DNA from 3 places in the Acidovorax sp. DW039 genome. Region 2 is predicted to be linked to each of the others. Evidence: predicted binding sites of a transcription regulator. Region 2 holds the regulator's gene; each other region holds the start of a gene.
The links. The regulator sigma-54, encoded in region 2, starts transcription at its own class of promoters, with help from an activator protein. The targets are predictions, from matches to a motif close to TGGCANGNAANCTGCTTT.
Positions count from the first base shown of each region.

Region 1 (3,107 bases), 930 kb from region 2:
GTGGGTGGGCACTGCCTGTATGCTTGCCCCCATGGGATTACTGTTCGATTCCTTCTGGCGTGCCGCCACCTATTGCCTGCGCCCGCGTGTGATTGCGTTGTCGCTACTGCCATTGTTATTGATGGCTGGTCTGGCGCTGCTTTTCGGCTACTTCTACTGGGACGCTGCCGTACAGGCAATGCGGACTTTGCTGGATGCCTCCACACTGTTGACCAGTGTGTGGAGTTGGCTCCAGGGTTGGGGCTTCGGAGACCTCAATGCTGTGATGGCGCCGCTGATGGTGGTACTCTTGGTGATTCCGGTGCTGGTGGTTGTGTCACTGCTGGCTGTGGCGGTACTGATGACTCCCGCTCTTGTGACCTTGGTGGCCGCTCGGCGCTTTCCTGATCTGGAGCGTAAAAAAGGCGGATCTTTCGTCGCCAGTGTCGCTTGGTCGGTGGGGTCTACCGTGTTGGCGCTAGTGGCACTGTTGGTCTCGGTTCCGCTCTGGCTGGTGCCTCCGTTGGTACTCATTCTGCCTCCCTTGATCTGGGGTTGGCTGACTTATCGCGTGATGGTGTTTGATGCGCTGGCCGAACATGCGAGCAAGGAGGAGCGCGCGGAGATATTCCGTCGCCATCGCAGCAGCCTTCTGGGCATAGGCGTCATCACAGGCTACCTGGGTGCAGCGCCTAGCATCGTATGGGCGTCAGGCGTGGTATTCGCAGCCGCATTCTTTGTGTTGGTGCCGCTGGCTATCTGGATTTATACCCTGGTTTTCGCGTTCTCTTCGCTGTGGTTCACGCACTATGGTCTGGCTGCCCTGCAACGTTTGCGAAACGAGCAAACTACCAATGTGCGGATGAATGACATCGCGCCGATGGCCGAACCGTTTCCGCCCCCCTCAGGAATCCAAGACGCGAACACGTCAGTGTCCCCAAGGCCGGTGCACCCGTCTTCCACAACTTCGCAATCAGGAGAAAATTCACCATGACCCCCACTTTCGGTCTCATCATCGTGGGCGACGAGATTCTGTCGGGGAAGCGGGCCGACAAGCACATGCCCAAGGTGATTGAGCTTCTGGCAGCGCGGGGCCTGTCATTGGCCTACGCTGACTACGTAGGCGATAGTCCTGATCGGATCACCGCCACGCTGGCGCGCGCATTTGCATCGGCAGATGTGGTGTTTTCCTGCGGCGGTATTGGCGCGACACCCGACGATCACACCCGTCAATGTGCTGGACGTGCTCTGGGACGTGAACTCGCCCTGCACCCTGAGGCTGAGGTCCTGATCCGCGAACGGATGCAGGATGTGGCAAGGGAGCAGGGCGTGCCCTATGAGCCAGACCGACCTGACAACGTGCACCGCCTCAACATGGGCATGTTTCCGCAGGGGGCGCGCATCATTCCCAACCCATACAACAAGATCCCCGGCTTCAGCTGCGATGGTGCGGGCGGGGGCTGTGTGCATTTCGTTCCAGGTTTTCCGGTCATGGCCTGGCCGATGATCGAATGGGTGCTTGAAGAGCACTATGCGGTCCATTTCAATCGTGCACCACAGACCGAGCAGTCAGTGGTGGTGTACGGCGCCATGGAGGCGGCACTGACGCCTCTGATGGAGCAGATTGAAAAATCGCACCCAGATGTGCGGGTGTTCAGTTTGCCCAGCGTAGATCATCCACAATACGGGCGGCATATCGAACTGGGCGTCAAGGGGCCTGCGTCGTCGGTGCCTGCTGCATGGCAGGCCCTGAAAACAGGTTTGCACGAATTTGGTGCAAACCTTGGCCCGGAATTGGTGCGCAACCTCTAGTTTGAAGGTATTGACCGTTATTTGCACTGTGTTGGTGCTTTTGAACGTGCATCCTGCTCAACTGCCGTAGTGGGCGCTCCTTCATAGTGCAAGACCGCACTTGGCTGGCACGCAAACTGCTTTTATTTTGCAAACTCTTTTTTCAACAAGCGCTTTATCCAGGAGAACCTGATGGCCAAGACCGTTGCAGACGTGATGAAGATGGTGAAGGAGAACGAAGTCAAGTTCGTTGATTTCCGTTTCACCGATACCCGTGGCAAGCAGCAGCACACCACGGTGCCAGTCTCTCACTTTGACGAAGACAAGTTTGTATCGGGCCACGCATTTGACGGCTCCTCGATCGCTGGCTGGAAGGGCATTGAAGCCTCGGACATGCAGCTGATCCCCGATCCCAATACTGCCAACATCGATCCGTTCTTTGAAGAAACAACGCTGATCCTGACTTGCGATGTGATCGAGCCCAGCGATGGCAAGGCTTATGACCGTGACCCACGCTCCATCGCCAAGCGCGCTGAAGCCTACCTGAAGGCGTCTGGTCTGGGCGACACTGCCTACTTCGGCCCTGAGCCAGAATTCTTCATCTTCGACGGCGTTCGCTGGAGCACAGAGCCCAACAGCACTTTCTACGAAATCGAAGAATACGAAGCTCCTTGGAACACTGGTGCCAAGCTCGAAGGCGGCAACCGTGGCCACCGTCCCACCGTCAAGGGCGGCTACTTCCCTGTCCCTCCGGTCGACAGCACGCAAGACATGCGCGCTGAGATGTCCCTGATTCTCGAATCTCTGGGCATCCCTGTCGAAGTGTTCCACCACGAAGTGGCTGGCGCAGGTCAGAACGAAATCGGCACCAAGTTCAGCACCCTGGTGGAGCGCGCCGACTGGACCATCCTGCAAAAGTATGTCATCCACAACGTGGCCAACGCATACGGCAAGACAGCGACCTTCATGCCCAAGCCTTACCACGGTGATAACGGCTCCGGCATGCACGTTCACCAGTCGGTCTGGAAGGATGGCAAGAACCTGTTCGCAGGCGACGGCTACGCAGGCTTGTCTGACTACGCCCTGTACTACATCGGCGGCATCATCAAGCACGCACGTGCGCTGAACGCCATTACCAACCCTGGCACTAACAGCTACAAGCGTCTGGTTCCTCACTTCGAAGCTCCAGTGAAGCTGGCTTACTCTGCCAAGAACCGCTCCGCTTCGATCCGCATTCCTTACGTGGCCAACCCCAAGGGCCGTCGTGTGGAAGCTCGCTTCCCCGATCCACTGATGAACCCCTATCTGGGCTTCGCAGCTCTGCTGATGGCTGGTCT
Region 1 covers NZ_AP029019.1:3,496,193-3,499,299, reverse strand. The annotation lists gene AACH87_RS15665 (EI24 domain-containing protein) at 32-973, shown strand; gene AACH87_RS15660 (molybdopterin-binding protein) at 970-1,791, shown strand; gene glnA (type I glutamate--ammonia ligase) at 1,963-3,107, shown strand, end outside.
Region 1: glnA (type I glutamate--ammonia ligase) is a predicted target of sigma-54. The motif match lies at 1,897-1,914, and genes of this name have one in related genera.

Region 2 (3,107 bases):
GTTCGCCCTGGATTCTGGCCATTGCCATTGACCGCGCCCAGGCCACTGCCGCCGTGCGCGACCTGCTGCAGGTGGCCACCATCATTACGGTGCTGTGTATTGCTCTGGCTGTGGCGCTGCTGTCCGTGGCGGTGAGCCGCCAGTTGCGCCGCCTGGCAGAGGTGCGCGACGCTTTGACCGACATTGCCTCGGGTGAAGGCGATCTGACCCGGCGACTGGACACCCAGGGCAGCGATGAGCTGGCGCAAATCGCGCAGGCCTTCAACGACTTCGTCAACAAGATTGCCGTGGTGCTGGTGCGTATCCGCGAAGCTTCTGAGTCGGTCAAACTGGCCACCAGCGAAATCGCCAGCGGCAATCAGGATCTGTCCTCACGCACCGAGCAGCAGGCCTCATCCCTGGAGGAAACCGCCGCCGCCATGGAGGAGCTGACGGCCACGGTGCAGCAGAACGCCGAGAACGCCCGGCAGGCCAATCAACTGGCGTCTGAAGCATCGCAGGTGGCCAGCCACGGTGGCACGGTGGTGGGCCAGGTGGTGCAGACCATGGGCGGCATCGAAAGCTCGGCACGCAAGATTGTGGACATCATCGGCGTCATCGATTCCATCGCCTTCCAGACCAACATCCTGGCGCTGAACGCCGCCGTGGAGGCCGCCCGCGCTGGCGAGCAAGGCCGGGGCTTTGCGGTGGTGGCGGCAGAAGTGCGCACCCTGGCACAACGCAGTGCAACAGCGGCCAAGGAAATCAAGGCGCTGATTGATGACTCGGTCAGCCAAGTAAACGCTGGCAGCCAGCTGGTGCAGAACGCGGGGGCCACCATGGAGAAGGTGGTGGAGAGCGTGCGCAGAGTGACCTCCATCGTGAGCGAGATCAGCAATGCCAGCCAGGAGCAAAGCACCGGCATTGCTGAGATTGGCACCGCGGTGAGCCACATGGACCAGGGCACACAACAGAATGCCGCACTGGTGGAGGAGGCCACGGCCGCCGCCCAAGCACTGCAGCAGCAAGCGGCACAGTTGGCGGAAATTGTGGCGGGGTTCAAGCTAGACCACGGGGGCCATGCATCCCTGCCCCCGGCATCCAAGCCGATGGCGCGCCTGCGCTAAAGGGCATTTCGGCATTTCTGGCCCCACACAACGAGTGGGGCTGGGTGCGCCATCTGATGGACGGGACGTGGGGCAGGCTGCGCCCCATCTCCCCGCCTGCGCTACAGCGCCTTGCGCAAATTGGCAGGCGCGATCTTGAGCGCCTCGCGGTACTTGGCCACCGTGCGGCGTGCGCACTCGATGCCCTGCTCCTTGAGCATCTCGGCCAGTTGGCTGTCTGACAGCGGTTTGGCGGGATTCTCTGCCGAGACAAACTGCTTGATGAGCGCGCGCACCGCCGTGCTGGATGCGTTGCCTCCGGTCTCGGTGCCCAGGCCTGAACCAAAGAAGTACTTCAGCTCGTAGGTGCCAATCGGGGTCGCCATGTATTTGGCCGTGGTCACGCGGCTGATGGTGGATTCGTGCAGCCCCAGTTCGTCCGCAATGTCACGCAGCACCAGCGGGCGCATGGCCAGCTCACCGTGGGTGAAGAAGTTCTTCTGCCGCTCGACGATGGCACGCGAGACGCGCAAGATGGTGTCAAAGCGCTGCTGGATGTTCTTGATGAACCAGCGCGCCTCTTGCAGGCGCTGCTGCAGCCCCTGGTGACCCTCGCCCCCCTTGTGGCCCCGCAGAGCCCCCGCATACACATCGTGCACGCGCAGGCGCGGCATGACGTCGGGGTTGAGGCTGACGATGAAGTTGTGCTGGCCACTGTTGCCGTTGGCACGCCCCGCCTTGCGCACGATGACATCGGGAATGATGATGTTGCGCTCCACGTCCGTGAAGCGGCGGCCCGGGCGCGGCTCCAGGCGGGCGATGAGCGCCATGGCGGCACGGGTCCGCTCCTCGCCAGCGCTTCCGCCCTCGCTGCAGGCCTGGGTGAGGCGCTTGATGTCGCGGCGGGCCAGCATCTCCAGAGGCTGCTGGCAAATGCGCAGCGCCGTCTGGATGACAGGCTCGGGCACATCGCTGACACCATTTGCTGCCAGCGCGCTCAGCTGCAAGGTCAGGCATTCCGCCAGATTGCGCGCCCCGACGCCCACCGGCTCCAGTGTCTGCAGCAGACGCAGCCCCACGGTAAAGCGGTGCACCAGCTCTTCGATCTGCTCCAGGTCATCCGGACCAGCCAGGGTGATGGCAAGCTCTTCCAGAGACTCTTCCAGGTAGCCGTCGTCGTTCAGCGATTCGATGAGGAAGCGCAATGCAGCACTGTCCACCTCAGACAGGCGCAGCGCCAGCGCCTGGCGGTGGAGATAGGCCGTGAGGGATTCCTGAGAGCGCGCCAGCTCGGTCGCGTCGGCCTCATCCCCTTCGGTGTCGTTGCGGGTGCGCGCGGGGGCGTCTCCACCCCACTCGCTGTCGTTGGGGGCCATGTCCACCGAGCCGTCTCCGCCCCAGTCGGGCTCTTCGGCACCGCTGCTGGCGTAGTCGGCGTCTGGCGCGGACTCAGAACCCGTATCCAAAGTGGCTTCGGCGCCTGTGGATGAAGCGCTGGCAGCTCCTGAATAAATAGCATCATCCGCGCTGTAGTCATCCGCCTGGGGCGGCGCATCGGCCTGCTCCAGGCCAAACTCCTCACGCGGAGCCTCGTCGGTATTGCGTTCAAGGAAGGGGTTCTCGTCGAGCATCTGCTCGACTTCCTGCCCCAGCTCCAGCGTGGACAGCTGCAGCAGGCGGATGGACTGCTGCAGTTGCGGCGTCAGCGCCAGATGCTGCGAGACACGCAGTGACAGGCCGGGCTTCAAGCAGCACCTCCTGCAGCGGGGCCGCGAGCCATACCGATGGCAAAACCACCACCTCGTACCCGCAGAACCGCCCTCGTCTTCAAGCCCATGTCGGCAGTCTCATGTAACGCCATCACATGCGGAAGTGTTCGCCCAGGTACACCCGGCGCACTTCAGCGTTGTCCACAATCTCCGAGGGTGTGCCCTGTGCCAGCACGCGCCCATCACTGATGATGAAGGCGTGGTCGCAGATACCCAGCGTTTCGCGCACGTTGTGGTCGGTGATCAGCACACC
Region 2 covers NZ_AP029019.1:4,426,546-4,429,652, forward strand. The annotation lists gene AACH87_RS19840 (methyl-accepting chemotaxis protein) at 1-1,106, shown strand, start outside; gene AACH87_RS19845 (RNA polymerase factor sigma-54) at 1,208-2,833, opposite strand; gene lptB (LPS export ABC transporter ATP-binding protein) at 2,946-3,107, opposite strand, start outside.

Region 3 (3,107 bases), 780 kb from region 2:
ACCATCACCTGCATCAGCACAGACAGCATGTTCTTGCTGCGGACCAGGCCGCCGTAGAACAGCGCCAGGCCAGGCAGCACCATCAGGATCACCAGGATGGTGGAGACCATCATCCAGGCTGTATCGCCCTTGTTGGGCACGGGAGCAGCAGGCGCAGCCTCGGCAGCGGCGGACGCTGCAGCCGCAGGGGCAGCAGCGGCTACCGGAGCGGCGGCGGGGGCTGCATCAGCCGCAGCCGATGCGGTGGCGGCCGCTGGCTCGGCAGCAGGCGCCTGGGCCAGAGACAGGGTGCCCGCCGTCAGCAGGCTCAGTCCCAGTACGAAAGAAGCAAGCAGTTTTTTCATGGCGTTTTCTCTCTGTGTGATGCGGCTGGCCCTTACAGGGCTTCCTTGCCGGTTTCGCCAGTGCGGATGCGCACCACCTGTTCCAGGTGGGTCACGAAAATCTTGCCGTCACCGATCTTGCCGGTGCGGGCTGCGCCTTCGATGGCTTCGATCACGCGGTCCACCAGGTCGTCCGCCACAGCGGCTTCAATCTTGACCTTGGGGAGAAAGTCCACGACGTATTCAGCGCCACGGTACAGCTCGGTATGACCCTTCTGGCGTCCGAAGCCTTTGACTTCAGTCACCGTGATGCCTTGCACCCCGATGTCCGACAGGGCTTCACGCACCTCGTCGAGCTTGAAGGGTTTGATGATGGCTGTCACCATTTTCATGTTCATGTCCTCCGATGTAAGCGCCCGTGGCGCTCACAGGTGTTTACAGGGTTTTGGTCAGCGTGACAATCACGCGCGATTTGTTGACGGGGCCAAAGAAGTTCTTCTTGGTGGCGCCCACCACGGCAGCACCCAGCGACAGGCCGCTGCCAAAGTCGTAGGCACCGCCCACGCTGTAGTCCATGAAGTTGGGAGTACCCGTGTCCTTGATGTCGCTGGCAAAGCGGGTGAAGCCCACCGAAGCCTTCGCCGTAACCTTGGGCAGCACTTCCTGAGCGAATGCGATGTTCAGGTAACCCGTGTTGGTGCCCTTGCGGCCTGTGCCCAGCTTGTTGCCGGCAAAGCCGAAGTAGTCCTTGGAGATGGTGTGCGAGTACTTGGCAGTGAAGGGGCCGTAGCTGGCTGCGCCATACAGCTCCGTGGTGTTGCCCAGCGAGTTGCCTGGGTACACATAGGTGAGCGCACCTACGTCCAGATCGACTTCACCCGCCTTGAATTTGTAGCCACCGTAGAAATCCATCTCCAGCGAGTTGCTGGTGAGCCAATCCACGCTGGAATTCCAGTTGCCCAGGTAAAAGCCGGTGTCGCCAAAGGTATAGTCAAAACCACCCTGCAGTGCGGGCTTGACGGCCTTGACCTTGCTGGCGTCCTGATCCTGGCCACGGAACTTGTAGTTTGTGGTCACGCTGACGTTGCCGGTAAGTTGCGCGCTGGCCAACAGGGGCAGCGCAGCAGCGAGGGCAACGCCCAGGGTCTTGATAGAAGTGCGAATCATGTTTCCTCCGGTTGGACAAAGTAGGGACAAGGGCTTTAAGCACAGACCGTGCCACAACCTGTTGCATTTGAAAATTGAATGCCTTGGAACCGGGACTGATCCTTTGCGCAAAGCGGTGCAAGTTCTTTGTGCGCACGCACTTGCGTGGTGCAACTGCGCCCTATCGCCTGCACGGGGCCACTGGAACGCACCCATCTGGGGAGAAAGTTACACATGAGTCTTGCATTGGTGCAAAGCCGCGCCCTTCTGGGGCTTCAGGCACCGCCCGTCACCGTGGAAGTGCATCTGGCCAACGGCCTGCCCAGCTTCACGCTGGTGGGTTTGGCGGACGTGGAAGTGAAGGAAGCGCGCGAGCGGGTACGTTCCGCCCTTCAGAACGCGGGGTTGGAGTTCCCCCACAACAAGCGCATCACCGTCAACCTGGCACCGGCAGACCTTCCCAAGGATTCAGGCCGGTTTGACTTGCCCATCGCCATGGGCATCCTGGCCGCCAGCGGGCAGGTGGACGCGCAGCGGCTGCAGGGGTACGAATTTGCGGGCGAACTGTCCCTGTCGGGCGAATTGCGCCCGGTGCGCGGCGCGCTGGCCACCAGTCTGGCCCTGGCAGCGCAGCAAGTGCGCGTGCAGATGGTGCTGCCGCCCGGCAGCGCCGAGGAAGCAGCGCTGGTGCCCGATGCCCAGGTCGTGCGCGCGCGCCACCTGCTGGACGTGGTGCGGGCTTTTCTGCCACCGGGCAGCACCGCCGGTGGCGATGCTGATGTAGACAACGACGGCTGGTGCCGCCTGCAGCCCACCCCACTCTCTGCAGCCGCCACCGGCCCCGACATGGCCGATGTGAAAGGCCAGGCTGCCGCCAAGCGGGCGCTGGAGATTGCAGCAGCCGGGGGGCATAGCGTGCTGATGCTGGGGCCACCGGGCTCCGGCAAATCCATGCTGGCCCAGCGCTTTGCCGGGCTGCTGCCGCCCATGACCGTGACCGAGGCGCTGGAGAGCGCCGCCGTGGCCAGCCTGGCCGGGCGCTTTGACCCGAGCCGCTGGGGCGTACGGCCCACGGGGCAGCCGCATCACACGGCATCGGCGGTTGCACTGGTCGGAGGCGGCTCACCCCCCAAACCCGGAGAAATCTCCCTGGCCCATCAAGGCGTGTTGTTTTTGGACGAGCTGCCGGAGTTTCCCCGGGCCGCGCTGGAGGCCCTGCGCGAACCGCTGGAGACAGGGCACATCACCATCTCCCGCGCGGCGCAGCGGGCGGATTTTCCGGCACGCTTCCAGCTGGTGGCGGCCATGAACCCCTGCCCTTGCGGCTTCCTCGGGTCCAGCCAGCGGGCCTGCCGCTGCACGCCCGATCAGGTGTCGCGCTACCAGGGCAAGCTCAGCGGCCCGCTGCTGGACCGCATAGACCTGCATGTGGATGTGCCCGCCCTGCCCGCAGAGCAACTGCTCAAGGCACCGCAGGGAGAAGGCACCGAGGCCATTCGCGAGCGGGTGGTGCAGGCCCGGCAACGCGCCATGCAACGCCAGGGCAGCACCAACCAGGCGCTGCAGGGCCAGGCCATTGACGAGCACCTGCACTTGGACGACACCGCCGCCAAATTCCTGAACACCACGGCAGCCCGG
Region 3 covers NZ_AP029019.1:349,347-352,453, reverse strand. The annotation lists gene amt (ammonium transporter) at 1-344, opposite strand, end outside; gene glnK (P-II family nitrogen regulator) at 377-715, opposite strand; gene AACH87_RS01550 (TorF family putative porin) at 759-1,490, opposite strand; gene AACH87_RS01545 (YifB family Mg chelatase-like AAA ATPase) at 1,704-3,107, shown strand, end outside.
Region 3: AACH87_RS01550 (TorF family putative porin) is a predicted target of sigma-54. The motif match lies at 1,527-1,544, and genes of this name have one in related genera.